One region of the Micromonospora sp. CA-249363 genome, then DNA from elsewhere that is predicted to be linked to it. Evidence: riboswitches for the same ligand, from Rfam matches in the RefSeq annotation. Region 1 holds a riboswitch; the other holds the start of a gene.
The links. Region 1 has a riboswitch for S-adenosylmethionine ahead of ACQPZK_RS29085 (aminotransferase class V-fold PLP-dependent enzyme). Riboswitches for the same ligand answer to the same signal wherever they lie in the genome.
Positions count from the first base shown of each region.

Region 2: it holds a riboswitch for S-adenosylmethionine, as region 1 does, so the genes downstream of both, ACQPZK_RS09960 (ABC transporter substrate-binding protein) here and ACQPZK_RS29085 (aminotransferase class V-fold PLP-dependent enzyme) in region 1, are expected to answer to the same signal.

Region 1 covers NZ_CP192020.1:6,471,381-6,478,768, forward strand. Annotated here, with positions in the region: gene ACQPZK_RS29065 (AI-2E family transporter) at 1-1,203, opposite strand, end outside; gene ACQPZK_RS29070 (GroES family chaperonin) at 1,362-1,700, shown strand; gene ACQPZK_RS29075 (hypothetical protein) at 1,781-1,948, shown strand; gene ACQPZK_RS29080 (PrsW family intramembrane metalloprotease) at 1,980-3,458, opposite strand; SAM riboswitch class IV at 3,482-3,602, shown strand; gene ACQPZK_RS29085 (aminotransferase class V-fold PLP-dependent enzyme) at 3,682-4,917, shown strand; gene ACQPZK_RS29090 (FUSC family protein) at 4,927-6,162, opposite strand; gene ACQPZK_RS29095 (HD domain-containing protein) at 6,270-6,908, shown strand; gene ACQPZK_RS29100 (DUF4031 domain-containing protein) at 6,898-7,173, opposite strand; gene ACQPZK_RS29105 (FAD-binding oxidoreductase) at 7,230-7,388, shown strand, end outside.
Region 2 covers NZ_CP192020.1:2,157,790-2,165,177, reverse strand. Annotated here, with positions in the region: gene ACQPZK_RS09965 (amino acid transporter) at 1-1,206, shown strand, start outside; SAM riboswitch class IV at 1,293-1,404, shown strand; gene ACQPZK_RS09960 (ABC transporter substrate-binding protein) at 1,748-2,551, shown strand; gene ACQPZK_RS09955 (amino acid ABC transporter permease) at 2,591-3,361, shown strand; gene ACQPZK_RS09950 (amino acid ABC transporter ATP-binding protein) at 3,358-4,101, shown strand; gene ACQPZK_RS09945 (hypothetical protein) at 4,112-5,407, opposite strand; gene ACQPZK_RS09940 (Na+/H+ antiporter) at 5,545-7,119, opposite strand.

The DNA.
Region 1 (7,388 bases):
CAGGGGCACGGAGACCAGGGCGCCGGTGATGCCCGCGAGCACCACGCCGGCCGCGATCCCGATGATCACCGCGAGTGGGTGGATGGCCACCGCCCGGCCCATGATGAGGGGCTGGAGCACGTGCCCCTCGACCTGCTGCACACCGATCACGGCGCCCAGGATGATCAGCGCGGTGACCGGGCCGCTGTCGACAAGTGCCACCAGCACGGCGACACCGCCGGAGAGCGCCGCACCGACGATCGGGATGAACGCGCCGAGGAACACCAGCGCGGCCAGCGGGAAGGCGAACGGCACGTCGAAGATGACCAGGAAGATGCCGATGCCGACGGCGTCGATGAAGGCGACCAGCACGGTCGCGCGGACGTACGCGACGAGGGTCTGCCAGGCGGCGCGCCCGGCGTCGTCGACCTTCCACCGGGCGGCCACCGGCAGCAGGCGTACGAGGAAACGCCAGATCCGGTTGCCGTCGCGCAGGAAGAAGAACGTCGCGAACAGCACCAGCAGCGTGCCGGTCAGCACCTCCGCCAGCGTCGCCGCGGTGCTCAGCGCGCCGCTGGTGAACTTCGAGGTGTTGTCGTTGATCCAGCCCTGCGCCTCGTCGATGTAGCGGTCGAGCTGGGTGTCGGACAGGTGCAACGGGCCCGTCTTGAGCCAGTTCTGGATCTGCCGTACGCCCTGCGACGACTTCTCGCTCAGCTCCGGAACACCCTGGATGAACTCGTTGACCACCAGGGTCAACGTGCCGATGACGGCCGCCAGACCGCCGACCAGCACCACGGCCGTCGCCATCGAACGGGGCAGCCGGGCCCGCAGCAGCCAACCCACGGCCGGCGCGAGCAGGGCCGAGAGCAGCAACGCGATGGCCAACGGGATGATCACGATCCGGACCGTGCCGACGATCCGGAGCAGCGCCCAGGCCACCACACCGATCACGATCAACCGCCAGCACCAGGCGGCGGCGATCCGCAGGCCGTGCGGCACGTCCGCGTCGTCCCGGCTGGACGTGGAGCTGTGCAGGTCCACCGGCGGCTCCGCGCCGACGACCGTCGCCTTCGCCGGGGCGGCGGGACCGGGGACGGCCGGCGAGGCGATCCCGGGCGACTCCGGGGCGTCGCTCGGCGTCTCCTGGGCGGCGTGTACCGACTGCTGTTCTGACTGGTAGGCGCGGCGCAGCCGCCCGCGTACCCGCTCGAAGCGGCTCAAGCGCACCTCCTGGCAGAAGAGTCGTCCGCCCACGGCGACAGGTCGGACAGCATACGTCCGTTCCCGACACCGTAGGGCAGTTCCGCCACACATTGCCCGCACGGCCATGGGCGTAACCACCGACGGCCGGTCACCTGCGACACGGTAGCGTCTGCCCCGTGACCGCCGACCAGGATCTCGACTCCGGCCTGCCGATCCGCCTGCTGCACGACCGCGTGCTGGTGCGGATGGACGGCAGCGAGGGCGAGCGTCGCTCCACCGCTGGCATCGTCATTCCGGCGACCGCAGCGGTCGGCAAGCGCCTCGCGTGGGCCACCGCCGTGGGTGTGGGGCCGAACGTCCGCGCCATCGTCTCCGGTGACCGGGTGCTCTTCGATCCCGACGACCGCTCCGAGGTCGAGTTGCACGGCCGCGGGTACGTGCTGCTGCGCGAGCGCGACGTGCACGCCGTCGCCGCCGAACGGGTGGAGAACGACTCCACCGGCCTCTACCTGTAGACCTCCCCGGGCCCGGCCGCGCCGTTTGTCGGACCGTACGACGGGAAGCCAGCCGGCGACCGTGGCCCTGGGGAGGGACGATGCCGGTATTCGTGAAGAAGCTGCTGACCTGGGGCAGCGTCGCGTTCCTGATCTACTTCATGGCGTTCCGGCCGGACGGCGCGGCGCAGATGTTCAAGGCGATCGGGGCGGCGTTGATCGCCATGGCCCAGGGGCTCGGCGACTTCCTCACCACCCTGATGACCTGACACCGTCGGCCGTGCCGCGCGCCACCCGCGCTCAGGCGTTACCGGGCGGCCACGGCGCTGCCGGGCGCAGGCCGTGCCAGCCGGCCGGCGGGTAGCCGACGGGGGGCGGCGGGGCGAGCACCACCGGGATGGGCACCACCGGCTCGTCGGGCGCGGTCACGGATCGCTGCGTACCGTCCGGGAAGCGCAGGTGGTACTGGCTGCCGTCCCAGACGCCGGCCGGGGCCTGCGGGTCACGGCCCACGAAGTACGACCGGTACCCGGTGATCGCCTCCAGGAGCTGCCGTTCCTCGACGGCGGTCCGCTCCTGGTCGGCCGGTTTGCGGTCCAGACCGCGCAGCGTCCCGTCCCGCAGCAGGGCCAGCCGGGTCGCGGCGAGCTGGTATCCGCGCATGGCACGCGCACCGGCGTCGCCGCCCACGCGGCGTGCCCAGCTCCGGGCGGCGTGCCGGCGGCCCAGGCTGCTCAGGGCAGCCACTTCGGGCGGGGTCAACCAGCCGGCGCGTACGTAGTCCGGCAGCCTCCGTTCGGTGAGCCGCCCCTCCCAGGCGCGCAGCCACACGGCGAGCCCGACCACGCCGAAGAACACCGGCACCATCAGGCCCAGGAAGCCGTACAGCATGATCACGGCCTCGCCGGTGGCCTGCGTCAGCGTGGGCAGCAGGTTCCAGGTGCCGTGCAGCATCATCGCCAGCAGCAGGCCGGCGATCGGGGCCAGCACCCGGACCCGCTTGTCGGCGGTACGGGAGGCCACGCCGAGCCCGACACCGGTCATCGAGGTGAAGAGGGGATGGGCGAACCCGAACAGGAGGATCCGCACGATGAAGATGGCGATCACCTGCTGGGTGCCGGTCGCCGGGCCGTACCGGTCGGCGCCGGCCGCGTAGCCGTACCCGCCCAGGTAGAGGATGTTCTCCACCATGGCGAAGCCGACCGCGGAGAGCCCGCAGTAGACCAGGCCGTCGGTGATCCCGGACCATTCCCGACGCCGGAACACCAGCAGCAGGATGGGCCCGAGCGCCTTGGTCAACTCCTCGATGAACGGCGCCACCAGCACGGCGGTGAGCGCGTCCGGCAGCCCCCAGTCGGCGAACCGCCCGGCGGCGAACTCGTTCACCTTCAGCGAGGCGGCGGTGGAGACGAACGCGCCCCAGGTGAAGCAAAAGATCAGGTACTTCAGAGGCTCCGGCTCGTACCGGTCGAGCCAGAGGAAGCAGGCGACCAGCACCGGCACCGGCAGGATGGCGGCACCGACCCCGATGAGCAGGGCGTCGAGGCCCAGCGACTGACCGAGAGTGATGACCATGAAGACCGCGCACGCGGCGATGAGCAGCACCACCCCGGCCAGCACCAGGAACCGCAGCCAGCCGAAGCGGCGCGGCGGCATCCCGGGAGACGTGCCGGCGGGCGGGGCCGCAGGCGGGTGCGGCGGCGACGGCAGGGGTGCACCGGGCGGGGTGTCGGCCATGCGGTCAGCGTAGCCATCCGCCGCCGACTGGTCCGGTCGCATCCACAGCCGCTATGCTGCCGGCAGGTCACGAGCGCCAGCGTCAAGCCCCGGCTTGCTGGCCGGCAACCCTCGTCGAGTTCGCGGTGGGGTGCCCCGGGTGATGACCGGGCCCAGCCCGATCGGCGTGCTGGGCAAGCGCGGACCCCGTCCCGAGGCCACACCCGGGGTCCCTGACCCCGGAGGTTCCGGCGTGCCCGTCACCCTCGTACCCTCGCTGCCCGCCCTGCCCGCCGTCGTGTCCCCGCCGTCGGCGGCGCTCGACGTGCTCGGCGTACCCGGCGAGATCAATCTGGACTACGCGGCCACCGCGCCGTGCGCGCGGGCCGCGGCCGACGCGGTGACCGAACTGCTGCCCTGGTACGCCAGCGTGCACCGGGGCGCGGGAGCGCTGTCGCGGCGCTGCACGTTGGCCTACGAGCGCGCCCGGCAGACGATCGGCGACTTCTTCGGCGCCCGCGCGGACGACCACGTGATCTTCACGCGGAACACCACGGACGCGCTCAACCTGCTGGCCCGCTCCCTGCCGGCCGGCACGACCGTGGTCACCTTCGCCGGCGAGCACCACGCGAACCTGCTGCCCTGGCCGCGCGGTTCGGTACGCCTGCCGGTGCCGTCCGATCCGGCCGGGGCGGTACGCGATCTCGCCGCCGCGCTGACCGAGCTGCGCCGCGACAGCAACCCCGCGCTGCCGGTGCTGGTAGCCGTCACCGGGGCGAGCAACGTGACCGGCGAGTTGTGGCCCGTCGCCGAGCTGGCCCGGGTGGCGCACCGGCACGGTGCCCGGATCGTCCTGGACGCGGCGCAGCTCGCCCCGCACGCCCCGGTCGACGTGCGCACGCTCGGCGTGGACTATCTGGCCGTCTCCGGCCACAAGCTGTACGCCCCGTTCGGTGCGGGTGTGCTCGTCGGCCGGGCGGACTGGCTGGACGCCGCTCCGCCGTACCTGGCCGGCGGCGGGGCCACCAGCCACGTCGGACCGGCAACCCACGACGTGACCTGGGCGACCGGCCCGGCCCGCCACGAGGGTGGCACCCCCAACCTGCTGGGCGCGGTGGCGCTGGCGGCGGTGTGCGCAGCGCTGACCGACGCCGACCGGGTGGCGCTCGCCGCCCAGGAGCAGGCACTCCTGGCTCGGCTGCGCGCCGGCCTCGCCGCCCTGCCGCACGTCGTGGAGTTGCGGACCTTCGGCCCGGACGCGCCCCGGGTGGGCATCGTCTCGTTCGTGGTCGCCGGGCGGGACTCCACCGCGGTGGCCGCCCAGCTCGCCGCGGACCACCGGATCGGCGTACGGGACGGCCTGTTCTGTGCCCACCCGCTGGCCCGGCGGCTGCTCGGTGAGGCTGCCACGCGTACCGGCCGGCGGGATCTTCCGCCGACCGCGCTGCGTGCCAGCATCGGCCTGGGCAGCACCGCCGCGCAGGTGGACCGGCTGCTCGCGGCGCTCGCCGAGCTGGCCTGAGGCGCGTTCTCAGCCGACCGGCGGGGCGGTGGGAGGCTTCGGCGCGTCGCCCGGCTCGGCGGGTTCACCCACCGGCCGCTCCTGGTCCCCGAACGAGGTCCGGATGCAGCGGTTCGCCTCCTCCTGCTCGATGCCGGAGGCCACCAGCAGGTCACTGGCCGTGGTACGGATCTGGGCGATCACGACGCTGCCGGAGAAACCGACCCCCTCCCCGTACGCCCGGCCGGCCTCGCTGACGGCCCGCAGCGACCGCTCCCGCGCCTTCTGCGGCTCCTCCCCCACCGCGAACTCGTGTTTGAGCAGTCGGACCGACTCGGCGAGGTGGCCGATCGCGTCCGGCATGGGACCGGGCACCGGTTCGTCGTCCTCGATCAGGGTGACGGACCGGCGGATCAGGGTGCCGGAGTTGCGCATCGCACGGTCGATCGGGTCGGCCGCCTCCGCGTAGTGGACGAGTTCGTCGCGGCGGTGCCAGCGGGCCGGCGAGAGGGTGGCCGTCTCCTTCGCGCCCTCGATCGCCTCGGCCAGGGTGGCCAGCTCGTCCTTGTTGTTGCGCAGCCGTTCCAGCGCCCGCTGGATACCGGCGCGGTCCCGGGCGCGCAGGCCGTCGGCGGTGGCGTCGAGCTGCGCCGCGAGCAGGTCCAACGCGGGCCGGGCGGCCCGGTTGATCACCCGGAGCGGGTTCAGCGGCAGCAGCACCGCCGTCACCAGCAACGCGATCCCGCCGCCCAGGAACGCGTCGACGAAGCGGGGGATCTCCAGGTTCTGGGTGGACGGGCTCAACGTCACGATCAGCACCGCCGTGGCCGCCGCCTGGATGACGATGGCCACGCTGGCCCCGGCGAAGATGGTGAGCAGGATCGCCACCGTGACCACCAGGCCGAGCTGCCACGCGCCGGTGCCGAGGAAGTAGATCAGCAGGTCGCCGACGAACACCCCGACGCCCACGCCGACGATCAGCTCCACGGTCCGGCGGAACCGCTGGCCCACCGACGCGGCCAGGGTGCCGACCGCGGAGATGGGCGCGAAGACCGGTTGCGGGTTGCCGAGCACCTTGTGCGAGACGAGGTACGCCAGGCCGGCCGCCAACCCGGCCTGGACCGCCAGCCCACCGGCCATGCGAACCCGGTGCAGCCGGTCGTGCAGGGTGGCCCGGCCGCGGTGCCTGAGCTGCTCGGTGGCCTCGGCGATGCGCGCACCGTCGACGTCCACCAGTCCGTCGCGCAGCGGCGCACGCCGCACCATCGGAGGTCTCTTGTCCCGGGCCGCCGCCATGGGCGCGACTACCCGTGGCAGACCCGCTGAATCCTCCCGCAGGCGCGCGGTGCGCACGAGTGCGGCAGACTCGGACGGTGGCCGATCTGCTGGAACGGTGGCGGGCGGCGGCCCGCGCCGCCGGTGCGAGTCCGGACGAGCACTCGACTCTGGCCGGTGAGCGGCTGCTCGCCCGCTGGCGGGAGCCGCACCGGCACTACCACACCGTCGCGCACCTCGCCGCCGTACTCGACGTGGTGGACCGCCATGCCGGGCTGGCCGAGCGGCCCGACCTGGTGCGGTTGGCGGCCTGGTGCCACGACGCGATCTATGACCCCCGGGCCGCCGGTGACGCCAACGAGCGGGACAGCGCGGCGCTGGCCGGGGGCCTGCTCACCGGCCTCGGGGTGTCCGAACCCGCGGTGGCCGAGGTCCGCCGGCTGGTCCTGCTCACCGCCGGGCACCAGGTGACGGCGGACGACCCCGACGGCGCGCTGCTCTGCGACGCGGACCTTGCCGTGCTGGCCGGTCCGCCGGTCGCCTACGACCGCTACGCGGCGGCCATCCGGCGGGAGTACGCGCACGTGCCCGAGCCGGCCTTCCGCACCGGTCGGGCCAGCGTCCTCACCGGCTTGCTGGGCCTGCCCGCCCTGTTCCGGCTGCCGCCTCTGGCACAACGGTGGGAGACGCCGGCCCGCGACAATCTGCGCCGCGAGCTGGCCGCTCTCACCGGCTGAGCGAACCGCTGAGGTGCTTCGGGCGGCGCAGGCCGGCGTCGCGGAGCAGCCGGACCAGTTCCCGGCTCGGCACCACCTGCGCGCCGAGCCACACCGCCGCCGCGAACCGGTCGGCCGGGATGTCGTAGTGGTCCCGGTCGAAGCCGCGCCGGGGTGCGCCCAGCGCCTCGGCGAAGGCGTGCAACTCGGCGTAGGAGACGTCGCTGATCAGGTGCGACCAGAGCCGACCGCGCCACGGCCAGGCAGGCCGGTCCAGGTAGAGCATGTCGCCAAAGCTAGCCCGCGTTGATGATCGGTGGTCGTCGGCCTAGCCTCGGCGGCATGGCCCCCACCGGACTCCTCGATGATCTGCGCGCGGCCCTGGGCGAGAACGCCGTGCTCACCGACCCGGACCTGCTGCGCGTGCACCAGCGCGACGAGGCCGACCTCTGTGCCGCCGGCGTACCTCTCGTGGTGACCCGTCCCCGGACCACCGAGCAG
Region 2 (7,388 bases), 2.7 Mb from region 1:
CTGTCCGGTTTCGAGACCGGGGTGGCGGTGATGCCGCACATCCGCGGGGACCGCCAGGACTCGGAGGACCGGCCGCTGGGCCGCATCCGGGGCGCGCGACGGCTGCTCACCACCGCCGCGGCGACGATGAGCGTCTTCCTCATCACCAGCAGCGTGACCACCACCGTGCTGATACCGCCCGAAGCCTTCCAGCCGGGCGGGGCGGCCAACGGCCGGGCGCTGGCCTACCTTGCCCACCAGCATCTCGGCGAGGTGTTCGGCACCGTCTACGACCTCTCCACCATCGCGATCCTCTGGTTCGCGGGAGCGTCCGCGATGGCCGGGCTGCTCAACCTCGTACCCCGGTATCTGCCCCGCTACGGCATGGCGCCGACGTGGGCCCGCGCGGTCCGGCCGCTGGTCCTGGTGTTCACCGGCGTGGCGTTCCTGATCACGATCGTCTTCTCCGCCAGCGTCGACGCGCAGGGCGGCGCGTACGCCACCGGGGTTCTGGTGTTGATCACCTCGGCGGCGACGGCCGTGACCCTCGCGGCGCGGCGGCGACGGCAACGGGGCCGCACGGTCGCGTTCGGGGCCATCGCGGTGGTGTTCGTCTACACGACCGTGGCGAACGTGGCGGAGCGCCCCGACGGTGTGAAGATCGCCGCCTGTTTCATCGGAGCGATGATCCTGGTGTCGGCGCTGTCGCGGGTGATGCGGGCGTTCGAGCTGCGGGTGGACCACGTCCAGCTCGACGAGCTGGCGACCGCGCTGATCGACGAGCGCTCCGGACGCCGCATCCGCCTGGTCGCGCACGAACCGGAGCGCCGCGACCTCGCGGAGTACCGCGACAAGCTGGCCCAGACGATGGCGGACAACGACTTCCCCGACGACAGTGACGTGATCTTCGTCGAGGTCCGGGTCACCGACCCGTCGGACTTCGAGACCGGGTTGCTGGTGATCGGCAGTGTGGCGCACGGCCGTTTCCCGGTGCTCAGTCTGGCCAGCTCCTCGGTGCCCAACGCGCTGGCCGCGCTGTTACTGGAGATCCGGGACCGCAGCACGCGACGCCCGCACATCTACTTCGAGTGGACCGAGGGCGGCCCGGCCCGCAACGTGCTGCGTTACCTGGCGTTCGGGCAGGGCGAGATCGCCTCGGTGACCCGGGAGATCCTGCGGCGTCAGGAGCCGGACCGGACGCGTCGACCCCACGTGCACGCCGGTTGACCTCCGCGCCGAGCGCCGGTCACCGTCGGTGAGCGTGGTCATATCGGCTGGACGACCGACCGGTCGCTGCTGCTAGCCTCGGCGCAGGTCATGAGCGCCAGCGCGAAGCCCCGGCTCGCTGGCCGGCAACCCTCCTCCGCGGTGGGGTGCCCCGGGTGAAGACCAGGCACCGGCAGGACGTCGGTGCAAGCGTGGCCTGGCACCCAGGTCAGCAACAAGACCCGGGAGACCGCATGCACATCCTCAGCCCCACACCACCGGCCAGTCGGCGTACGCCGGCCCTGACCCGGCGTCGTCACGTGGACCTGATGCGAATGCGCAGCGCGGCGTGTACCGCCGCCTGAAGCGCTAGCTCGCTCTCCCTCCCGCCCCACCCACCACGCGACCTCTCGCGTCGATCATGAAGTTGTTGCCGCCCGACCGGCGTGTCGCGGCAACAACTTCATGATCGACGGGGTCGACGTATCCCCATTTGGAGATGGCTGTGCGATTCTCGTTTGGTTTGAAGGTATTTACTGCTGCTGCTGTTGCTTTGGGTGCTTTGAGTGCTTGCGGCAGCGGTGGTGGCGGCGGGTCGGCGGGCAACGCCGACAACCCGTACGGCCTGGCGCAGGCCGGCGTGCTGCGGGCCGGCACGCTGACCGACGCCCCGCCCAACGTGTATCTCAAGGACGGTAAGTTCACCGGCTTCGACAACGACCTGCTGACCGCCGTGGCCGGCAAGCTCGGCCTGAAGGTCGAGTTCGTCGGCACCGACTTCTCCGCGCTGCTGTCCCAGGTCAACAACCACAAGTTCGACGTCGGCAGCTCCTCGATCACCATCACCGAGGCGCGCAAGAAGACCGTCGACTTCGGCAACGGGTACGACTTCGGCTACTTCGGGCTGGACGTGCCGGCCGGCTCGCCGATCAGCGGGTTCGACCAGCTCACCGGCAAGCGTGTCGTGGTGGTGCAGGGCACCGTCCAGGACGACTACGCCACCGGCAAGCAGCTCGACCCGGTGCGCGTACCGGACTACAACGGCGCGATCAACCAGCTCAAGGCGGGCACGGCCGACGCCTGGATCGCCCCGGCGGAGATCGGCGAGAAGTCCGCCGCCGACAGCAGCGGCAAGATCACGGTGGCCGCCAAGCAGCTCAGCCCGGCGCCGACCGCGTACGCCGTCGCCAAGGGCAGCGACAAGCTGCGCGAGGCGCTGAACAAGGCCCTCGACGAGGTCATCGCCGACGGCACGTGGAGCCGGTTGCAGGCCCAGTACTACCCGGGCCGGCCGATCCCGGCCGACTTCAAGCCGGGCAGCGGCACGGTGGTGGCGCCGTCGGCGTCCGCGTCGGCCGCCTCCTGATCCGGTGACGAGCGAGCAGGGCGGTAGGAGAGGCGAACGATGGATCCGTTGAGCACCCTGTGGGAGACGTTCTTCGACATCGACGCGATGCGCGAGGCGCTGCCCGAGATGCTGACCGTCGGGCTGCCCAACACGCTGATCCTGGCGGTCTCCGCCGCCCTGCTCGGCACGGTGCTGGGTCTGCTGCTGGCCGTGGCCGGCATCTCCCGCAGCCGGTGGCTACGCTGGCCGGCGCGCGTCTACACCGACGTCTTCCGGGGGCTGCCGGCCGCGGCGACGATCCTGCTGATCGGCGTCGGGTTGGCGCCGCTGGGCATGCAGGTGTGGGGGCCGGACCCGTACCCGCTGGGCATCCTCGCGCTGTCGCTGATCGCCGCCGCGTACATCGGGGAGATCTTCCGCTCCGGCATCCAGTCCGTGGAGGCGGCCCAGTTGGAGGGCGCACGGGCGCTCGGCTTCTCCTGGGCCGACGCGATGCGGCTGGTGATCATCCCGCAGGGCATCCGGCGGGTGCTGCCCGCCTGGGTCAACCAGCTCATCGCGCTGATCAAGGACTCCAGCCTGGTGTACTTCCTCGGCCTGGTGGCCAGTCAGCGGGAGCTGTTCCGCATCGGGCAGGACTACGCGGCCACCACCGGAAACGAGTCCGCGCTGTTGCTGGCGGGCCTGTTCTACCTGGCCTTGACCGTCCCGCTGACTCACCTCGTCAACTGGATCGACCGGCGGCTGCGTGAGGGCCGGACCACCGTCGCGCCGGACGAGGAAGACGAGCCCACGCTCACCTCGGCCACCGAAGGAGACCGGCGATGACCACCGCCACGACCACCTCGGTCAGCCTGCGGGCACACGGCATCCACCTCGCCTTCGGCGCGAACCGCGTGCTGCGCGGCGTCGACCTGAACGTGCCGCGCGGCGCGACGGCCTGCGTGATCGGCCCGTCCGGTTCGGGCAAGTCCACCCTGCTGCGGACGCTCAATCGCCTCATCGAGCCCGATCGCGGCGACGTGCTGCTGGACGACCGCAGCGTGCTCCGGGACGACCCGGATGCGCTGCGCCAGCGGGTGGGCATGGTGTTCCAGCAGTTCAACCTCTTCCCGCACATGAGCGTGCTGCGCAACATCACGCTGGCGCTGCGCCGGCTGCGCAAGCTCGGCCAGGACGAGGCGGTCCAGGTCGCCCGCGCGCAGTTGGAGCTGGTGGGGCTCGCCGGCAAGGCCGACGCCCGACCCTCGCAGCTCTCCGGCGGTCAGCAGCAGCGGGTGGCGATCGCCCGGGCCCTGGCGCTGCGGCCCGAGGTGATGCTCTTCGACGAGGCCACCTCGGCGCTCGACCCGGAGCTGGTCAAGGGGGTGCTCGGGGTGATGGCCGACCTGTCCGCCGCCGGGATGACCATGGTGGTGGTTACCCACGAGATGGGCTTCGCCCGGCAGGTCGCGGACACCGTGGCCTTCATGGACCGGGGTGTCGTGCTGGAGGCCGGTCCGCCGGAGCAGATCTTCGAGGGGGCCGACCATCCCCGGCTGCGTCGCTTCCTCGCCCAGGTGCTCTGAGGGGGCGGCGTCAGCCGGCCTGCAGGCGCAGGTGCGTGGCGAACGCCTTCAGGTCGCCGAGCAGCTCCAGGATGGCGTTGCGGTAGGCGACCGACGCCCACAGGTGGAGTTCCTCGTCGTCCAGCCCGCCGAACGCGTGCGACAGCGCCTTGCGGCGACGCCGGTCGAGCACCTTGTGCGGGCGCGCAAGGAGGTCGCCCTCGCGCCGCAACGCCTGGAGGTAGGCGGCCACCGCCTCCTGGTAGTGCCGCCCGGCGACCCGCTCCAACAGGGTGAACTCGAAGACGTTCAACGCCGCCTCGGAATCCCAGTACGCGCTGTCGCGCACCGGCGCGCTCGCCACGTGCCGACCCATGGCGTGCCGGGCCTCGTAGAGCAGCAGCACACCCCGGCCGGTGGTGCTCAACGGCCGGCGCGGCGCCGGCAGCCGCAGCGTCCGCACCGGCGCGGCGGCGGTCAGGTCCACCGCGCCGGCGTACGTCGGCATGCGCTGCGTCGTCGGGGCCGGGTCGGGCAGCAGGCAGGCCAACTCCTGGTAGGGCACCGGACCGCCGGAGGGCAGGGCACGTACCGTCGCCGCGTGCAGCTCGCCCAGCGGCCGGTCGTCCGGGGCACGATCCGGCGCCACGGTGAGCACGAGACCGTTGGCACCGGGCACCGGCACGCCCAGCACGCAGGAGTTACGCAGGAACGCCCAGGTCGCCGCCGCCTCGCGGATGCCGCTCGCCACGGCCTGCGCGTCCGCGCGCCAGTCCTGGGCCATCCGTAGCCGCCGCACCAGGTCGGCGGCCGCCGCGCCGTCGTCCGGGTACAGCTCCCGCACGGCCCTGGGCAGCGACTCGAGGCGCAGCGCCAACGGGTCGCCGGCGCGGGCGGGCGCGGCGTGCCTCGGGCAGTCGGCGTCGGAGCGCGGGTCACCGTCGACCGCGTGGCAGTCGCCCAGCCAGCTCGCCCCGGGTTGTCCTGCTGGACGGGCGAACGCCAGGTGGGGCAACCGGCCGGTACGCAGGACCGTCTCGTACTGCGGCCGGGCACGCCCGGCCCGCAGCACGTCCAGCGGCAGCACGGGCGCGAGCGTCGCCACCGCGGCGAGGACGACGCAGTGCGGACAGGCGTCGAGGACCCGGTAGCGCCGGAGGTGGTCCACCCCGGGCTGTTCCCACTGGACGCCGACGACGGCATCCTGCTGCGCCATGAGGTAGAGGAACTGGGTGGCGACACGCTCCCGGGTGACCGAGGCCACCTCGTCGAGGAACTGCCGCTCGGTGACCACCTGCGGCTCGGCCGCGCTCGCCCCGGTGGTCATGGGCACCCCCTCACCGACCGAGCGCATCGACGAACGCCGAAACAGCCTCCACCGTACCCGCCGATGCGCGGCCCGCACGCCCCGATCGCGGGCCACGGCGGTGTCACCAATACGTCAGGGATCGGCGCCGGACCCGCTCAGTCGTTGGGTCCACGTCCCAGCAGCCGGATCTCCTCGTTGTCCAGCGCCGACTGGAGCTCCAGGAGCACCAGGTCGTCGATCTCCCGGCTGTCGCGCAGCCGGGTCAACTCCCGTCGCTTGTGGGCGAGGACGCCGAGGCGCAGCCGGCGTTCCAGTCGGCGTTCCTCCGCGGTACGTCCGCCGGTCTCGTCGATGTCGGCCAGGTGACGCTGGTACTCGGCCCGCAGCCGGCCTACGGCCTCGTCCTCGGCCCCGACCTCGGCGGCGACCCCGGGCAGGGCGTCCAGGCCGGCCTGGGTGGCGCGCCGGCGGGCGTGCCGGGCCTCGTCGACGCGCTCGGGGTCGCCGGGCAGCCGCGCCCAGCGCACCACCAACGGCAGGGTGGTGCCCTGCACCAGCATGATCAGGACGATCACCAGCGCCGTGACGAAGATGATCAGATCTCGCTCGACGACCGGCCGCCCGGTGACCGTCATCGTCGGGACGGCCAGCGCGGCGGCGAGCGACACCGCGCCCCGGAAACCGGACCAGCCCGCGACCGTGCCGACCCGCCAGCTCGGAACACTGCGTTCCTGCTCGGCCATCCGACGACGTCGCAGTCTCGCCGACTGTGCCGTCAGGAAGATGAAGCCCAACCGGGTCGCGACGACGACGAGCGTGACCGCGAGCACGATCAGTACGGCCCTCTGCGGCGAGGTGCTGACGATCCCGCGCACCGCCCGGGGGATCTGGGTGCCGAGCAGCACGAACAGGCCACCGTTGATCAGGAACGTGGACAGGTCCCAGAACGCGTACGCCAGCACCCGGGAGCGGGCACGGATCACCCGTGGGCCGGCGTACGCGAGCACCAGACCGGCGACCACCACGGCCAGCACACCGCTCGCGTGCACCGTGTCGGCGAGCAGGAACGCGGCGAACGGCGTCAGCACGCTCAGCGCGCCCTCGCGCAGCGGATCGTCGAGTCGCTTGCGGATCAACACCACGACGGCCCCCACCAGCAGGCCGGCGACCACCCCGCCGAGGCTGGCCCCCACGAACTCCTCGCCGATGCCCAGCGCCCCCGGCCTCGCGCTCTCGGTGAGCAGGCCCACGGTCACCGCGAAGACCACCAGGGCCGTGCCGTCGTTGATCAGGCTCTCCGCGTGCAGGGTGGTGAGGAGTTTGCGGGGCAGCCGCTTGGCCAGGCCGGTGACCGCGGCGGCGTCGGTCGGCGCGAGGACCGCGCCCAACACCCAGGCCGCCGCCGGATTGACGCCGAACGCCTGCGCGGTGAACGAGACCGTGACCATGGTCAGCACCACGAGCACCACGGCGAGCAGCCCGATCACCGGCAGATTGGCGCGGATCTCGCGGAGGCTGATGGTCAGGCTCTCCCGGTAGAGGATCGCCGGCAGGAAGATCAGGAGCACCAGGTCCGGTTCCAGGACCACGTCGGACAGCGGCGGCGCGAGCCCGAGCAGCACCCCGAACCCGATGAGCAGCACCGGCGGCGCGACCCGGTACCGGCCGCCGAGCGTGGTGCCGATCAGGACGGTGGCGCCCAGCACCACGATCAGGACGAGCACCTGCACGGCGTACCCCCCTCGATCGCCCGGCCGACGGCGGAGGCCGGTGGTTCCATCTGACCGCACGCCGGTGACCTGTTCCAGGGGAACCGGGCAAGTCGCCGCCCGCACGGGCACGCACCCAGGTCGCGTCGGCAGCGTGGCGTAGATCAGGTCTGGCCCTCGGCACGGCGGACACGAGGAGTTGGATATCCGACACTGAATGTAACGAGCGGCCGAAGGGCGGGCGGGCTACCGCAGGCGGCCCGGCAGCACTCCTGCAAACCGCCTGACCT